4 regions of the Micromonospora sp. NPDC050495 genome follow, and region 2 is predicted to be linked to each of the others. Evidence: riboswitches for the same ligand, from Rfam matches in the RefSeq annotation. Region 2 holds a riboswitch; each other region holds the start of a gene.
What was found. Region 2 has a riboswitch for cyclic di-AMP ahead of AB0I11_RS02875 (hypothetical protein). Riboswitches for the same ligand answer to the same signal wherever they lie in the genome.
Positions count from the first base shown of each region.

Region 1 (4,187 bases), on a different contig from region 2:
ACCGCGACTACGCGCACGTGGTGGTCGACGAGTCGCAGGACGTCTCGCCGATGCAGTGGCGGATGATCGGCCGGCGCGGTCGGCTGGCCTCCTGGACCGTGGTGGGCGATCCGGCGCAGACCGCCTGGATCGGCGATCCGCAGGAGCTGACCCGCGCCCGCGACCAGGCGCTGGGCCGGCGCCGCCGGTACCGGTACGAGCTGACCACGAACTACCGGAACTCGGCGGAGATCTTCGCGGTGGCGGCGGCGGAGATCCGCCGGCTCTACCCGGACCTGGCCCTGCCCAGCGCGGTGCGCTCCACCGGGGTGGCGCCGGTCGAGCGGGTGGTGCCGGCGGCCGGGCTGCCGGCGGCCACCGTGGCCGCGGCGCGGGATCTGCTGGCCGAGGTGGCGGGCACGGTCGGGGTGATCACGCCGGTGCCGCGCCGGGACGAGGTGGCCGGCTGGCTGGACGCGCTCGGTGCCGGCCGGTTGCAGGTGGTGACCAGCCTCCAGGCCAAGGGCATGGAGTACGACGGGGTGGTGCTGGTCGCGCCGGGCGAGATCCGCGCCGACCCGGGGTCGGGGGTGCGGACCCTCTACGTGGCGCTCTCCCGGGCCACCCAGCGCCTCACCACGCTGGAGCCGGCCGCCTGACGTCGGCCGGTCCGCCGTCCGGGGCCCGGCCCGGCCATTCACTTGCACACATAGCGATGTGAGCATAGATTGAGTCCGGCCGGGCCGAGGGACGAGAGGGTAAGGGCGTGGGCGGAGGTCATGACCACAGCGGCGCGGTGGCCAACGCCGCGCAGCGCCATCGGGGCCGGCTGTGGGCCGCGCTCGGCCTGCTCACCGCCCTGATGCTGGTCGAGGCCGTGGCCGCGTTCGGCACCGGCTCGCTGGCCCTGCTCTCCGACGCCGGGCACATGTTCACCGACGTGCTCGGCATCGCAATGGCGCTGGCCGCGATCACCGCCACCCGCCGGGCCGGGACCGATCCGCAGCGCACCTTCGGGCTCTACCGGCTGGAGGTGCTGGCCGCCCTGGCCAACGCGGTGCTGCTCGGCGCGGTCGCCGTCTACGTGCTGGTCGAGGCGCTACGCCGGTTCGGCGAGCCGCCGGAGGTGCTCGCCGGGCCGATGCTCGCCGTGGCGGTGCTCGGCCTGCTGGCCAACATCGCGGCGTTCGCCCTGCTGCGCGCCGGCGCGCAGGAGAGCATCAACCTGCGCGGGGCCTACCTGGAGGTACTCGGCGACCTGCTCGGCTCGCTCGGCGTGATCGGCGCCGCGCTGGTCATCGCGGTCACCGACTGGTGGTGGGCCGACCCGCTGGTCGCCGTGGCGATCGGGCTGTTCATCCTGCCGCGCACCTGGCGGCTCGGACGGGCCGCGCTGCGCATCCTGGTGCAGGCCGCCCCGGAGCACCTCCAGGTGACCGCCGTGCACGACCGGCTGGCCGCGGTGCCCGGCGTGGCCGAGGTGCACGACCTGCACGTCTGGACGCTCACCTCAGGGATGGAGGTGGCCTCCGCGCACCTGACCATGGCTCCCGGCGCCGAGGTGGGCGAGGTGCTGGCCGCGGCCCGGACCGCGCTGCACGACGACTTCTCGATCGATCACGCCACGTTGCAGATCGAACCCGGAGCGTCGGCGGGCGCGTGCGGCTCGGTCGAGTGGTAATGAGGACAACCTTAAATCCGAGTGGCTATTGTGCACTTATGCCGGCTTTATGCCCGAATGCTCGGCCCGCCTACCGGGCCGGGACCGGGTACCGCCGGTAGGCTCGGTCCCGGCCGCCGGGCGGCGCCCTCCCGGCGCCCGCGGTGGCCGTCGCCTAATCGCCGGAACGCGGCGAGCCGGGGAACCACGCACCTGGGGTGCATCCGCGTCAGCGGTAGGGATCTTCCGTCCCGAACCCGTCAGCTAACCCGGTCGGCGGTTGACGGAAGGAACCTGAATGCCATCCATGGCACCTGTACGACGGACGGCCGCCCGGTTGGCGGCCCTGCTCGTCGCGACGCTCGCCCTCGGCGTCGTGACCGTGCCGGCCTCCCCCGCGTCGGCGACTTCCCCCGCCGGCCGGCTCGCCGGCCCTTCCCCGACCGGCCTGCTCGCCGCCGCCCCGGGCGGTGACGACGAGGGCGGCACCCCCGCGCTGCGCGCCCAGCTCGACGCGGCCAGCAAGGGCTGGCTGGAGGCGCGGACCGCGCTGAACCGCTCGACGAGCCGGCAGAAACAGCTCACCGCCGACCTCGCCGGCATCGGCGCGGAGCTGGACCTGCGGGACGCCAAGGTCGGCGAGATCGCCGGGGTGGCGTACCGGACCGGCCGGCTCGGCACCGCGTCCGCGCTGCTCGGCAGCAGCAGCCCGGAGGGCTTCATGGACCGGGCCGCCGCGCTCCAGCAGGTCGCCGCGCATGAGGACCGGGCGCTGCGCGACCTGCTCGACGCCCGGGACCGGGCCACCCGCACCCAGGCCGCACTGGCCGCCGAGATCCAGGAGCAGCGCAAGCAGGTCGCGGTGATGGCCAAGCGCAAGCAGCAGGCCGAGCACGCGCTGGAGGTCGCCAACCGGTCGGCGTCCCGGCCCGACGGCGGCAGCGTGCAGGGCACCTCCCGGACGAACGCGAAACCGGCGCCCCGCAACGCCGACGGCTCCTGGCCGTCCGAGTCGTGCAGCGTGAACGACCCCACGCCGGCCGACGGGTGCATCACCCCGCGCACCCTGCACGCCCTGCAGCAGGCCAAGGCGGCCGGGTTCACCCGCTACGTCTCCTGTCACCGCAGCGGCGGCTCGGGCGAACACCCCAAGGGCCGGGCCTGCGACTTCGCCGCACAGAAGGACGGCTTCGGCGGGGTGGCCAGCGGCGGCGACAAGACGTACGGCAACAACCTGGCCGCGTACTTCATCCGCAACGCCGACGCGCTCGCCGTGCTCTACGTGATCTGGTTCCGGCAGATCTGGCTGCCCAGCAGCGGGTGGAAGGCGTACAGCGGGGGCAACGGCGACCCGTCCAGCGACCACACCAACCACGTGCACCTGTCGGTCTACTGAGCCGCCGCGGGTGGTCCGCCGCCCCGGCGGGCCACCCCGGCGCGACCCCCGCTACGCCCCGGGACGTACGCCGGGTGTCGTCCGGCGGACCACGACGGCGGGCCGGCGGCGGAGCAGCATCGGCGGCATGACCCGACTCTCCCCGACCGGACGCAAGGCCCTGCTCACCCTGCACCTGGTCACCGCGCTGGGCTGGCTCGGCACCGACCTGGTGCTGCTCACCCTGGGCGTGGCCGGGCTGCGCGGGGCCGACCCGGACGTGGTCTACCCCACCGCCGGGCTGCTGGTCACCTACCTGTTCGCCCCGCTGAGCGTGGCGGTCTGGCTGGTCGGGGTGGCCAGCGCGCTGCTCACCCCGTGGGGCCTGCTGCGCTGGCGCTGGGTGCTGGTGAAGCTGGTGCTCACCACGGTCATGCTCGGGCTGGTCCTGCTGCTGTTGACGCCGCGGATCCGGCACCTCGGCGCGCTCGGCGGCGCGGCGTCCCCGCACCTGCGGGTGGATCTGGTCGTCCCGCCGGCCGTCTCCAGCACGCTGCTGCTCGTCGCCACCGTGCTCTCCACCTACAAGCCGTGGGGGCGGCTGCGGCCCGCCGCACCCACCAGCCGACGGGCGGCGCCGCAGCGCCCGGGCCACCCCGACGGGCAGCGCCCGGCGGTCGAGGATCCGGCCGGCCGGCGGGCCTGAGCCAGTAGCCCGACGGTGTGGCCGGCGGGCCGGGGTCAGGCGGCCGAACCTGTGGCCGGCCGGTGGGCCGGGGTCAGGCGGCCCGGCCCTCCAGGGTCGCGCCGAGCCGGCTGGCGAGGCCGAGGTGCGCGGCCCGGGCCTGCCGGAAGGCGTACCCGAACAGCGGGGCCGGTGCGGAGAGGGTGATCTCCACGTCGATGCGCACCACCCCGTCGGGCTCGTCCCGCAGCCGGGTGTGGTTGCGCACCGTGGTGGCCGGCTGCTGCCGGGCCACGGTCACCACCTCGTCCTCGTTGGCGACCAGCACGTCCGCCTGATAGGTCACCGGGAAGTGCAGCGGGCCCAGTTCCAGCCGGTCGGTGATCGCGTAGCTGGCCAGGGCGCCGGGGCGGGGCGGCAGCTCGCGGACCCGGATGATCAGCGGATGCAGCTCGCCCTGCCGGCTCAGGTCACCGAGCAGGGCGAGG
Region 1 covers NZ_JBFAJK010000054.1:1,608-5,794, reverse strand. Annotated here, with positions in the region: gene AB0I11_RS30265 (AAA family ATPase) at 1-638, shown strand, start outside; gene AB0I11_RS30260 (cation diffusion facilitator family transporter) at 746-1,660, shown strand; cyclic di-AMP (ydaO/yuaA leader) riboswitch at 1,802-1,934, shown strand; gene AB0I11_RS30255 (hypothetical protein) at 1,947-3,035, shown strand; gene AB0I11_RS30250 (hypothetical protein) at 3,163-3,720, shown strand; gene AB0I11_RS30245 (SRPBCC family protein) at 3,794-4,187, opposite strand, start outside.
Region 1: another riboswitch for cyclic di-AMP. It lies ahead of AB0I11_RS30255 (hypothetical protein); the one in region 2 lies ahead of AB0I11_RS02875 (hypothetical protein).

Region 2 (4,187 bases):
GCTCCGACTCCCGGCTCGCCGCCGAGATCATCTTCGATCGCGGGCTCGGCGACCTCTTCGTGGTCCGGACCGCCGGCCACACCACCGGTCCCGAGGTCCTCGGCAGCGTCGAGTACGCGGTCACCGTGCTGGGCACGCCGCTGGTGGTGGTGCTCGGCCACGACTCCTGCGGCGCGGTGCAGGCCGCCCGGGAGGCCACGGCCACCGGCGCCACCCCGCCCGGTCACCTCGGCGCCGTGGTGGACGCGGTGGTGCCGAGCCTGCGCCGGGCGCTGCGGGAGGGCGTGACGGACATCGACGGGATCGTCGACATCCACATCGCGCAGACCGTGGAGGCCCTGGTCGCCAACTCGGCGGTGCTCGCCGAGCGGGTGGCCGCCGGGCGCTGCGCGGTGGTCGGCATGTCGTACCGGCTCGGCGCGGGCGAGGTGCGCACCGTGGCGGAGGTGCCGGCGGGTGCTCCCGGCCCGGCCGTGCCCGCGCCGGCCGGCGCCGCGGATCCGGCGCCCACCGCCGTCGCCGGCTGACGCCCTCGAACAGACGAACGGGCCGTCCCGCGTGGTCGCGGGGACGGCCCGTTCGGCGCGTACGGACTCAGAGCAGCGACATGTGCACGTGGTCGGTGTGGTTGGACGGCCCGCTGTACGACTTCCAGCCCGTCGCCGGGAACCAGATCTGCCGGTTCCAGATGACGTAGTAGATGCCGAGCCGGTCGGCGTTGCGGATCAGGAACGCGGCCACGTTGTTGCCGTACATCCGCATGTCGTTGTTGTGCCAGGGGGAGAAGCCGCTCTTCTGCAGCGACCAGTCGCAGGCCCGGCCCTTGGGGTGCTCCCACGGCCCGCCGGGCCGGTAGCAGCCCACGAAGCGGTTGAAGCCGGCCTTCTTGACCTCCTTGTAGGCGTGCAGGGTGCGCGGCGTGATGCAGCCGGAGGTGGTCGGGTCGTTCTCGCTGCACGACTCGGACTTCCAGTCGCCGTCGGCGGTCCGGCCCGGGCCGATCGCGGCCACCCGGGAGGTGGCCGAGACCAGGCCGCCGGTGAAGCCGAGCCCGCCGACCAGCTTCAGCGCCTTCTCCGCCGCGGCCTTCTCCCGGGCCATCGCGTTGGTCAGCTTCTGCTGCTCGCGCACCTCGGCGTCGAGCGCGAGCTTGGCCTGCTCGGCCCGGGTCTTGGCGGTGTTGATCGCGGCGAGCTTCTGCGCGTTGACCAGGTTCAGCTCGTCCAGGCCGGCGGCGCGCTGCACGAACGAGTCCGGCGACCGGCTCTCCAGCAGCATCGCCATGGCGCCGATCCGGCCGGTCCGGTAGGACTGCGCGGCGATGGCGCTGACCTGGGGCCGCAGCGCCTCCAGCTCGTCCTGCGCCGCCTTCACCTCGCCGGCCAGCTGGCGCTGGCGTTGCTGCGACTTCGCCAGCTTGGTCTTCGCCTGGACGTACTGCCGGTTCGCCGACTCGATCGCCTCGGTGATGAGCGGCGGGTCGTCGTCCTCCTCGTGCCCCGAGGGGGTGGGGGTGGCGGGCGCGGCCAGGGCCGGGGTGGGGCCGGCGACGATGGCGAGCGCGGCGAGCACGGTCACCAGCGGTGTGATCCAGCGGCGCAGGGGTGCCGTCACAGTCTTCCCTTCCGTCGGCCGCCGACCGGGTTAGCTGACGGGTTCGGGACGGAAGCGGCCCCTACCGCTGACGCGGACTCACCCCATGTACCTGGTTCCCCGGCTCGCCCGCGGGCGATTGGGCGGCGGTACCGCAGGCGCCGGTTCGCGCCTTCAGCGGTGACCGGCAGCGAGGTTACCTGAGAGTCCGGGCGGGGATCTACGTCCGGAAGCCGACCAGAAGCCCTATTTCGTCGTGGCCCTGCGTGACCAGCGTCGCGTTTGACATCCGTCGTCACGCTGCGGAGTGGCGTCATGCCGGCCGGTGTTCCACCGCACCGTCCGGGGCACGCGTGGCCCGGCAGCGGGACGGGCGTCAGGCGAGGCCGGCGCGCCGGCGGCGGTACTCCTCCTCGTCGATCTCGCCCCGGGCGTACCGTTCGTCGAGGATGCGCCGGGCCGCCGCGGAGGCGCGCGCGGCGCCCGCCGGATCGGTGAGCCGGAACACCAGCCACACCAGCGTGCCCAGCACCACCAGCCCCAGCAGGGGCCAGATCCACATCAAGCCCATCATCGGGCCGTTCCACATCATCTGGCCGCCCTCCCGTCCGTCCCGAGGGTCGGCCGGTCCGGCGAGGTGACGCCGGCTCCGGTCGCCACCTCGACCGTACGGCGGGCCCGGCCCCGGGCGGGCGGGCCGGTCGACCCGGGATCGGGGCCGGAAGTCCCGACCTCAGCCCCGCTTCATCAGCCGGCCGACGGCGGCCATCATCTCGGTCGCCATCTCGTCGGCGCGCCCCTCGGCGGCGCCCTCGTGCATGCAGTGCCGGGCGTGGCCGTCGAGCAGGCCGAGGCCGACCTTGTCCAGGGCGGCCTGGATCGCCGAGATCTGGGTCAGCACGTCGATGCAGTAGCGGTCGTCCTCGACCATCTTCTCGATGCCGCGGACCTGGCCCTCGATGCGGCGGAGCCGCGCGAGCAGCTGATCCTTGCTGGCGGTGTAGCCCCGGGTCGGGGTCGTCGGTGCGGTCATGACGTCGAGGATAGCGTACCCCTCGGGGGTATGGTACGGTCCGGTCGTGGGAATACCCACACCGGGTATCGGTAACAGCCCGGACGGGCCGCGGTCCATCCCTCTCCTACCCCTGGGGGGTATAGGATAGGGGTGCGGGAAGGAGTTTCGACATGGTCACCACCACGTACCAGGTGCAGGGCATGACCTGCGGGCACTGCGTCAACTCGGTCAGCACCGAGGTGGGCGCGATCCCGGGCGTCACCGACGTCCAGGTCGACCTGGCCACCGGCCGGGTCACCGTCAACAGCGAGAGCCCGCTGGACCCGGACGCCGTCCGTGCCGCCGTCGACGAGGCCGGTTACGACCTCGTCCCGGCGTGACGGCCGGCGGACCCCGAGAAACCGAGGTACCCCGATGAACACGGCGACGAAGCTGAGCGGCTTCGCCCTCGGCCTCGCGGCGGTGTTCGGCGCGGCGTACGGGGTCGGTCACCTGACCGGCCCCGTCGCGCCCGCCGCCGAGACCCGCCACGACGCCACCGACCCCGCGCACGACCCCACCGCGGCCGACCACGGCGACGGCCACGCCGAGCCGTCCACCGACCACCTGCCCGGCGGGCTGCTCGTCGCCGACCGCGGCTACACGCTGCAACCGGTGAGCGCCCCCACCCGCGAGTTCGCCTTCCGGATCACCGGCCCGGACGGCCGGCCGGTCACCCGCTACGACGTCGCCCACGACAAGCGGATGCACCTGATCGTCGCCCGCCGCGACCTCTCCGGCTTCCGGCACGTGCACCCCGAGCTGACCGGCGACGGCACCTGGCGGGTCGCCTCGCCGCTCGCCGGGCCCGGCGTCTGGCGGGCGTTCGCGGACTTCACCCCGAGCGGCGTCGAGCCGCTGACGCTCGGCGTCGACATGACCGTCCCTGGCCCGCTGGTGGAGCACCCGCTGCCCGCCCCCGCGACCAGCAGCACCGTCGACGGCTACACCGTCACGCTGGCCGGCACGCCACAGCCCGGCCAGGCCGGCCGGCTCACCCTGACCGTGACCCGGGACGGCCGCCCGGTCACCGACCTCCAGCCCTACCTCGGGGCGTACGGGCACCTGGTCGCGCTGCGCCAGGGCGACCTGGCGTACCTGCACGTGCACCCGGAGGGCGCGCCCGGCGACGGGACGACCCCGGCCGGACCGGCGGTGAGCTTCACCACCGAGCTGCCCTCGATCGGTACGTACCGTCTCTACCTGGACTTCCGGCACGACGACGCGGTGCACACCGCCGAGTTCACGGTCGTGGCCGGTGACGTCCCGCCGCCGGCCACGCCGGCCACGACAACCGCACCCACCCCGGACGCCGGACACGGCGTCCCCGGTCACGGACACAGCTGACAGGAGGTGCCGCGATGACCTCGACCGCGAAGTCGCTGCCGGTCGCGCCGAACCGGATCGAGCTGGCGATCGGCGGGATGACCTGCGCCTCCTGCGCCGCCCGGATCGAGAAGAAGCTCAACCGGATGGACGGCGTCGAGGCGACCGTCAACTACGCCACCGAGAAGGCCACCGTTCGGTACGCCGACCAGAT
Region 2 covers NZ_JBFAJK010000001.1:587,958-592,144, forward strand. Annotated here, with positions in the region: gene AB0I11_RS02870 (carbonic anhydrase) at 1-527, shown strand, start outside; gene AB0I11_RS02875 (hypothetical protein) at 595-1,614, opposite strand; cyclic di-AMP (ydaO/yuaA leader) riboswitch at 1,618-1,749, opposite strand; gene AB0I11_RS02880 (SHOCT domain-containing protein) at 1,970-2,155, opposite strand; gene AB0I11_RS02885 (metal-sensitive transcriptional regulator) at 2,327-2,626, opposite strand; gene AB0I11_RS02890 (cation transporter) at 2,779-2,988, shown strand; gene AB0I11_RS02895 (hypothetical protein) at 3,023-3,994, shown strand; gene AB0I11_RS02900 (heavy metal translocating P-type ATPase) at 4,009-4,187, shown strand, end outside.

Region 3 (4,187 bases), on a different contig from region 2:
GCGTGCCGCTGCACCCGGCGGGCTGACCGGCCCGTCTCAGCGGTACGGGTCGAGCAGGGCGAGCACCGCCGCCGGGTCCTCGACGTGCGCGTTGTGGCCGAGCCCCGGCAGGGTGGCCACCGGCACGCCCAACTCCTTGAGCTGGGCGTCGGAGACCATCGGGTCCTGCTCGCCGCGAGCCAGCAGGACCGGCACGTCGGTCGCCGCGAGCAGCGCCGGCAGTCGGGGCTCCCCCACCGCGAAGGCGGCCGGATCCATGGCCAGCCGCCAGCGGCCGTCCTGCTGCCGCAACCCGGCGTCGACGACCGGATGGTCCGGGGCGAAGAGCCCGGTCAGGCCGGCCACCCGCAGGTAGCGGCGGGCCGCCTCGTCCCGGCTGCTGAACCAGGTCACCGGCCGCTCGGCCAGCTCGCGGGCCTTGTTCAGCTCGGCCGGGGACCAGACCGCCTTGATGCCCAGCCCGACCACGGCGTCCACCGGCAGCCGGCGGGCGCGGGCGGCGAGGGCCAGCGCCACCACCCCGCCCAGCGAGTGGCCCAGCACGACGAGCCGGTCCCGGGGGCCGAGCCGCTCGGCGACCGGACCCAGCCCTTCCATCAGCCGCTGGGCGAGGGCGCCGAACGAGTACGCCGGCAGCGGCGGGGACCAGCCGTGCCCGGCCAGGTCGGGGGCGAGCCAGCGACCCGCCCAGCGGGCCTCCAGCAGCGGCGCCCAGGGCAGCCAGACCGCCCCGGTGGCGCCCATGCCGTGCAGCAACAGCAGGTGGCGGGTACCCGTCGCGTCGCCCATAGGGCGCAGTGTGCCACCGGACCGACGCGACGCGCGAGAGGCCGACGCCCGGGCCCGGCGTGGCCGGCGCAACGGCGGCGGGCCCCGGCGAAGTGCCGGGGCCCGCCGTCGGGCACGGGAGCGGTCAGGCGGAGTAGCCCCGGCTGGCCGCCCAGTTCGCCAGGTCGATGGTGCTCAGCCAGTACTCGGGCAGCGCCGGGTTCGCCGAGTCGGCGATCCGCACGGTGCGGCCGTCGTTCCGGTAGCCGATCACCGCGATGTAGTGGCCGCCGGGGAACGAGTGCCAGCCGCCGTCGGTGTCGACGGCGTCGCCGGCCACGTTGACCACCACGCCCCGGCCGGCGGTGACGGCCTTGACCACGTCCGCCTGGAGCTGGTCCATCTCGGCGGGGCTCGCCGAGCCGCCGAACATGTGGGTCCGGTACGGGTTGCCCTTGACCATCTGGTTCAAGCCGCGGGTGGTGTCCTCGGCGGAGTTGGTGCCGCCCTCGGTGGTGCCCAGCGGACCGGCCATGGCCTCCTGGGTGGTCTCGACGCCGCTCGCGCTGAGCGCGTTGCGCACCGCGGCCGGGCCGCAGTTCCAGTAGGTGTTCTGCGCCTGGTACCGGTACTTCAGGACCTTGGTCGACGGGGGCTTCGGCTTCGCCGCGCGGGTGGTGAGGTCCGGGTCGGCCGAGGCCGCGGTCTTCGCCCGGGCCGAGGGCGACGGCGACGTGCTCGGCGAGGTGGACGGGGACGGGATGGCGACCCGGGCCTCGCCGCGGGTGGCGACGTCATTGAGCCGTGACTCGAGTTCGGCGACCGCGGCGCGGTGCTCCTGGCGGGCCGGGGCGTCTTCGGTGGTGGCGACGGCGGCGGTGCCGCCGGCCAGCACCAGCGCGGCGGCCGAGCCGGCGATGATCTGGTACGGGCGTTCGGTCGCCAGCCTGCGCAGCTGACGCTTCACATGGTGCTTCACTGTTTCCTCCACGGGACCGGAGCGGCACACGCCGGCCCGACGCGCGGAGGAACTCACGCGCGTTGCGGGGCGGGATGCCGCGGGACGGGGGGCGCCCGGTGAGCCGGGCTTCGGGGGGCGGGCCGGACTGTCTCGCGGGTCAGGCGAGCGGCGGCACCGCGACGCCGTGGAGGCGTGGGGAGGATCGGGGGGTGATGGGCACGAGGATGGAACTCCTTCCGTGGCCGCCTACCGGGTTAGCTGACGGATTCGGGCGGGAAGTACGCCCTACCGCGGCCGTGGCGCGCGGATTCACCCCGATGTTGCCCTTGGGTCCCCGGTTCGTGCGAGCACGATTAGGCGGGTCGGCACGGCGTCGCCACTCGCGATCGAAAACCGCACCGGACGCGCCGACATTACCGACAGGTACGCCCCATGCCAAGCGCCCCCACCTGCGTAAACGTCGAACACCATGACGCTGAGCGGAACAGGTCGGCACTGACGCCACTCAATGGGACGAGTAGCCCTGCCGGAACCGACGGGCGACAACCGGACATCCGGTGCCGGCCGGCCCGCAATCACGGCGACCGAACGCGTCCACTGGGCCCGATGACCGATTCCGCGCCGCGGTGACCGGGCTCACCAAAATCCGGTAACAATTCAGCCCACCCGCGCCGGACGCCAGCGGGCGGCCCGCCCGGCGGCGGCCGGCACCACGGCCGGACTCGGCGTCCCCCGCGCGGCGGAGCGTACCGGGGCGGGCCGCAGCGCCTCGGCGGCCGCGTACGCCTCCCCGGCCAGGACCCGCGCCGCGTCGGCGGCCAGTTCGGCGTCCCGCCACCCCTGCCGCTCCCGCTCGGCGGCCGCCCGCCAGCGGGCCAGCCGGCCGTCGCGGACCACCCGGGCCAGGACGATCTCCTGCTCGGCCGGGTGCCGGCGCGGATCCCAGCCGTTGCGGCCGGCCAGCGCGTCGGCGAGCTGCCGGGCGCTCAGGTCACCCCGCCAGTGCGCCGCCATCGCGGCGCGGTGCAGCCAGCGCTCCCGGGCCGCGTACTCGGCCGGCGTGCGGGGCGTGCAGGGCTCGGTCAGCACCGCGGCGCCGGCGAGCCGCCGGGCGGCCGCCTCGGCCTCGTCGTACGCCCGCCAGGCCCGGTCGGCCTCGTCGTGGGCGGCCAGCCACCGGGCGCGCCGCCGGCGGCTCGTCCGGGCCGCCCCGGCGGCCGCCACCGCCACCTCGTCGGCGTACCGGCGCAGGTCGGCGAGGCGGGTCGCCGCCTCGGCGGCCGGGTCGGGGACCGGCTCGTCCGGGCCGTCCCGCTCGGGGCGGGCCACCAGCGCGGCGAGCACCCCGAGCGCGAGCACGAGCAGGGCGGTCCAGATGGCGGCGGCCTCCGGGACCTCGGTCAGGAAGTGGTAGAGGACGGTCTGCTCCATGGTCGGCACCTCACGGACGGGTCGTGGTGGAGAGGGCCGCACCGCCGACGGGGCAGGCGCCGCAGGGGCGCCACCGCCAGCGTCGGGCGGGTGCGGGGCGAGGTTCGCAGGGGTACGGCGGGCGCGGGCCGGCGGCCCGCACAGCGGTCAGCCGGCGGGCGGGGCGCGAGGGCCGACGGTCGCCGGGGCCGGCCCGGCCGGAGCCATCTGCCGCTCGGCCGGCCGCGGCACCGCCCGCCCGGCCGGCGCCGACGCCGGACCACCGGTCGGCAGGTCGGCGACGGCAGCGCCGTCGGCGGACGTGCCGCTGGCGGCAGCCGGGCGGGCCGGGACCAGAGCGTCGGACGTGCCGCCGGCGGCAGCCGGGCGGATCAGGGCGAGGTCGGCCGGCGCGGGCCGGAGAACCGGGTCGGCCCCGAGCTGCCCGAGCCGAGCGGGCGAGCCGATCCGGTCGGATTCCTCGGCCGGGCCGGCGGGACCGGCCGGGGCGTCGACGACGCCGGCGTCGGTGGCCGCCCGGGCGGTCGCGGCCGCGCCGACGGGAAGGGTGGCCGCGCCCAGCGCACACGCCACGACCACGGCCAGGGTGGCCAGCATGCGGGCGGTCCAGCGCGTCACCCACCACACGGGACAGGTGAGCGCGATCGCCGGCACGGCTCCACGCTACCGTCGATCCGGCCAGGTCGCACGGGCGGCGGGCGTGTCGCCCGCCCACGATCAGCACACCGGCCAGGGTGGACCCGGGACCACGCCCCCACGCCCCCACGGCCCTGGAGGCGGGCCGGACGGCTCAGCCCGGGTCGCGCCGCCCGGCGTACTCGATGGGGCGGCCCGGGGTGGCGGGATCCTCGGCCGGCCCGGCGGCGGCCGACCTCGGGGCGGGCACGGACGGCGCCGGCGCGGCGGCGGCCGGCCGGCGGCCGCGCCGCGTCGGGCCGAGACGGCGCATCATCGGCAGCTCCACCCAGCGGTGCAGGGCCGCGGCGAGCAGCAGGGTGAGCAGCAGGAACCCCAGGACCACCAGCGG
Region 3 covers NZ_JBFAJK010000009.1:92,004-96,190, reverse strand. Annotated here, with positions in the region: gene AB0I11_RS12675 (CDP-glycerol glycerophosphotransferase family protein) at 1-26, shown strand, start outside; gene AB0I11_RS12670 (alpha/beta hydrolase) at 37-789, opposite strand; gene AB0I11_RS12665 (C39 family peptidase) at 914-1,759, opposite strand; cyclic di-AMP (ydaO/yuaA leader) riboswitch at 1,958-2,099, opposite strand; gene AB0I11_RS12660 (hypothetical protein) at 2,387-3,160, opposite strand; gene AB0I11_RS12655 (hypothetical protein) at 3,308-3,814, opposite strand; gene AB0I11_RS12650 (acyltransferase) at 3,951-4,187, opposite strand, start outside.
Region 3: another riboswitch for cyclic di-AMP. It lies ahead of AB0I11_RS12665 (C39 family peptidase); the one in region 2 lies ahead of AB0I11_RS02875 (hypothetical protein).

Region 4 (4,187 bases), 490 kb from region 2:
GCACCCCGGGCGGCTGCTGGTTGCAACCGGTGAACGCCGGCTGGTTGGTGGCGTAGTCCGGGTCGATGGTGACCAGGCCGGTGTGCGGCGTGCCGGTGCCCCGGAACGGCGCCTTCATCAGGTCGAAGTAGTGCGACCAGTCCCAGTACGGACCCGGGTCCCAGTGCATCCCGGCGACGTTGCCGGGCAGGATGCCGGGCACGTTGTCGTGCCCGATGATGTGCTGCCGGTCCAGCGGGATCTGGAAGCGCAGGGCCAGGTGGCGGACCAGCTTGGCCGAGGCCCGGTACATCGCCTCGGTGTACCAGGTGCCGTGACCGGCGAAGCCCTCGTGCTCGATGCCGATGGACTTGGCGTTGACGTACCAGTTGCCGGCGTGCCAGCCGACGTTCTTGGCCTTGATGTGCTGGGCCACGTAGCCGTCCACCGAGCGCAGCGTGTAGTGCCAGCCGAGGTAGGTCGGGTCCTGCACCAGCTTCACGCTCGGGCCGAAGTAGCCCTCGGTGTCGTGGATGACGATGTATTCGATCTTCTGCTGGGCCGGCCGGTTGGCGAGGTCGTAGTTGCCGTAGTCGCCGGCGCCCGGGCCGTACTGCTCGTAGGGGGCTGGGATCCACTCGCAGGCGAGCCGGACCGGGCACTCCAGCCCGTCCGGCCGCTCGGCGCGGCGCAGCCCCAGCTTGTGCAGGCTGGACTCGTCGGGTGTCAGCGCGGTGGCGGCGAGGGTCACCCGCTGGCCGTCGTCGGTGGTCCGGCTGGCGCCCTGGCCGAGTTGGTCGTAGACCTCGTCGGCGAAGGCCGCCGCGGCGTCCTCGGTGTCCGCGCCGGAGTAGCGGGCCACCGCGCCGTACCAGGCCGCCGGGTCGCTGCCGGCGCCGACCGGCCCACCAAGTGCCTTCTGGTACGAGGCCAGCAGCGCCGCCCCGCCCCGGATGTTGGCGGCGGCGTCGGTGCGCAGCGTCTCCTCGGCGAGGCCGGTGAGCGCCGCGGCGGTGTCGAGCGTCTGCAGGGATGCCCGGGGCAGCACGTCGCCGGTGGGCGCGGCGGCGGTGGCCGGGTCGAGGGTGAGCGGGCGGGAGTCGTCGCCGCGCGGGTCCTCGTTCTCGTCCACGTGCGCGCTGGACGGGGTGGAGGCGACCTGCTCGGCGTCGGTCAGGTGCATCGGCCCGTAGCCGCCGCTGGTGCTGGGCTGGCCCGGGTGGGTGTCCCAGCGGGACTCCAGATATGAGACGCCGAGCAGGACGCTCTGCGGCACGCCGTACGTGTCGGCCGCGGCGGCGTACTGCTGCTGCCGGTCGCTGGTGTCGGTGTCGGCCGGCGCGGCGGAGACCGGGCCGGTGGTGGCGAGGGCGGTGGCTGCCGCGACGGCCGCGGCCAGCAGTATCCGTCTGCCCGACGGTGGGGGTGAGAGGTGCATCGAACCTCCAGACAGGGATGGGGGTCACTGCGTCCTCACCCTCACTCCGGACCCGGTCCGTGGTCAATACCTTTCCCTCAGGTAATCCACACTGAAAAAATTCTTCGGGTGACCGGCCAATTACGTACGGAGTGTCACGGCGTCTCGGGTTGCGGATTGATAACGGCGATCTCTACTCTGGTCAATCGTCGGCCGCGAGTCTCATCGCCCAACCCGGACGGTGACGGTCGGACACCGCCGAGTCGCCTCCGGGCGAGCCGGGGAACCAGGTAACCGGGGTGAATCCGCAGCCACGCTGCGGTAGGGCGGCTCCCTTCCCGCCCGAACCCGTCAGCTAACCCGGTAGGCGGTCGGACAGAAGGAGTACGGAGCCCGGTGGCACACCATGCCCCGCGGCCACCGTCGATCCGGTCGGACGACCGGTCGACGGCTGCGCCGCGTTCACGCTGGTCCCGCTGCACCACCGCCCTCGCCGCCCTGGCCGGCACCGCCGTCATCCTGACCGGCGGCGCCACGGCGGCCCATGCCGACCCCTCGGTCGCCGAGATCGAAGCCCAGATCGACCGGGACTGGAACAAGCTCGAACCGATCATCGAACAGGTCAACGCCACCCGCGAGGACCTCGCCGCCAAGCGCGCGCAGGCCGCCGCGCTGGCCAAGCAGATCGCCCCGTTGCAGGCCCAGGTCGACCGTGCCCTCGGGCAGGTCGGTGGGCTGGCCGCCAACGCGTACAAGGGCGACACCATCTCCACCGTGAACGCGCTGCTGGGCAGCCGCTCGCCGGGTGAGGTGGTCGACAGCCTGGAAATGCTCGACCGCTTCGCGCACCGCCAGCAGCAGCAGGTGCAGGCCGTCGCCGACCTGCGCGACCAGTTGGCCGCCAAGAAGCGGCCGCTGGACGAGATGATCACCAAGCTGGCCCGCACCGAGGCCCAGCTTGCCGCGAAGAAGAAGCAGATCGACGCCGAGATCGTCCGGCTGCAGAAGCTGCGGCTGAAGGTCTACGGCAACGGCGGCGGCGGTCCGCTGCGCCCGGCGCCCTGCCCCGCCGGCTACCCGGGTGGCCCCGCCGGGGTGGCGGTCAAGTTCGCCTGCGCCCAGATCGGCAAGATCTACGTCTGGGGTACCGCCGGCCCGGACCACTACGACTGCTCCGGCCTCACCATGGCGGCCTGGGCCAAGGCCGGCGTCTCGCTGCCGCACAACGCCCGCCAGCAGCACGACGTCACCGCCCGGGTGAGCCGCAGCCAGCTGCGCGCCGGCGACCTGGTCTTCTACTACAGCGACCTGCACCACGTCGGGATGTACGTGGGCAACGGCTGGGTGGTGCACGCCTCCCAGTCCGGCAAGCCCATCACCATGAAACGCGTCGACGACGGCCAGATCAACAGCTACGGCCGCCCCGGCTGAGGGGTGCGGCGGGGCCCCTTCCTGACGCCTTCGGCGCGGGTGGGGGCCCGGCCGGCGCCGGCGGTGCGGTCAGCGGGTCGGCCAGACCCGCCAGTTCTGCCAGGATCGGCTCGGGGTCGGCCCGCGCTGCCCCTGGTAGCGCGATCCGTACACCGCCGAGCCGTACGGGTGCTCGGCCGGCGAGGAGAGCCGGAAGATGCAGAGCTGGCCGATCTTCATGCCGGGCCAGAGGGTGATCGGCAGGTTCGCCACGTTGGAGAGCTCCAGCGTGACGTGTCCGGAGAAGCCCGGGTCGATGAAGCCCGCCGTCGAGTGGGTGAGCAGCCCGAGCCGGCCCAGGCTGGACTTCCCCTCCAGTCGGCCGGCGAGCTGGTCGCCGAGCGAGATGACCTCGAGCGTCGAGGCGAGCACGAACTCGCCCGGATGCAGCACGAACGGCTCACCCTCGGGCACCTCCACCATCGACGTCAGGTCGTCCTGCTGGATCGACGGGTCGATGTGCGTGTAGAGGTGGTTGTTGAACACCCGGAAGAGCCGGTCCAGGCGTACGTCGATGCTGGACGGTTGCACCAGCGTGGGCTCGAACGGCTCCAACGCCAGCGTGCCTGCCTTGATCTCGGAGACCAGATCCCGGTCGGAGAGCAGCATCGGAACACCTTAGCGACCCGTACGGGTGACCTGCGTGTCGGACTACATCTTCGTACACCTGTTCGATAGAATGTCCGCATGGCTTCCTGGTCCGAATTCGCCGCCGACGAGCCCCGCCTCGCCGACGAGATCCGCCTTCTCCTGCAGCAGTACGGGCCGGGTTTCGGCTACCTCGCCACCGTCCGCGCCGACGGTGGGCCGCGGGTCCACCCGGTCTCCCCGGTGATCACCGACGACGGGCTCTACTGCTTCGTCATCGACTCGCCCAAGCGCCGCGACCTCGAACGCGACGGTCGCTACGCGCTGCACTCCTTCCCGCCGGAGGAGAGCGACGACGAGGCGTACGTGGCCGGCCGGGCCCGCGTGGTGGACGACCCGGCGACCGTGGCCCGGCTGGCCGCCCTCGGCCGGGCCGCCCCGCAGGTCGACTGGCGGCTCTTCGAGTTCAGCGTCGACGTGGCGATGCTGACCCGGCGCGACCAGGCGAGCCCGCCGAGCGCCGGCCGGCCGCAGGTGCGGGTCTGGCTCGACCCGACGGCCGCGCGCCCGGCCCGCCGTACCGTCGTCGCGGCCGAGGGTCGGCGCGGCCGGCACGGCTTCGACACCCGCCGCTCGGCCGCCTGACCCCCGACACGCCGGTGCCGGCCCCGTCCGAGGACGGAGCCGGCATCGGCGTGTGGTGTGGGAGTGGTCAGGCCGCGCGGTAGGCGTT
Region 4 covers NZ_JBFAJK010000001.1:94,574-98,760, forward strand. Annotated here, with positions in the region: gene AB0I11_RS00440 (peptidoglycan recognition family protein) at 1-1,417, opposite strand, end outside; cyclic di-AMP (ydaO/yuaA leader) riboswitch at 1,643-1,780, shown strand; gene AB0I11_RS00445 (C40 family peptidase) at 1,793-2,827, shown strand; gene dcd (dCTP deaminase) at 2,897-3,475, opposite strand; gene AB0I11_RS00455 (pyridoxamine 5'-phosphate oxidase family protein) at 3,554-4,099, shown strand; gene AB0I11_RS00460 (zinc metalloprotease) at 4,167-4,187, opposite strand, start outside.
Region 4: another riboswitch for cyclic di-AMP. It lies ahead of AB0I11_RS00445 (C40 family peptidase); the one in region 2 lies ahead of AB0I11_RS02875 (hypothetical protein).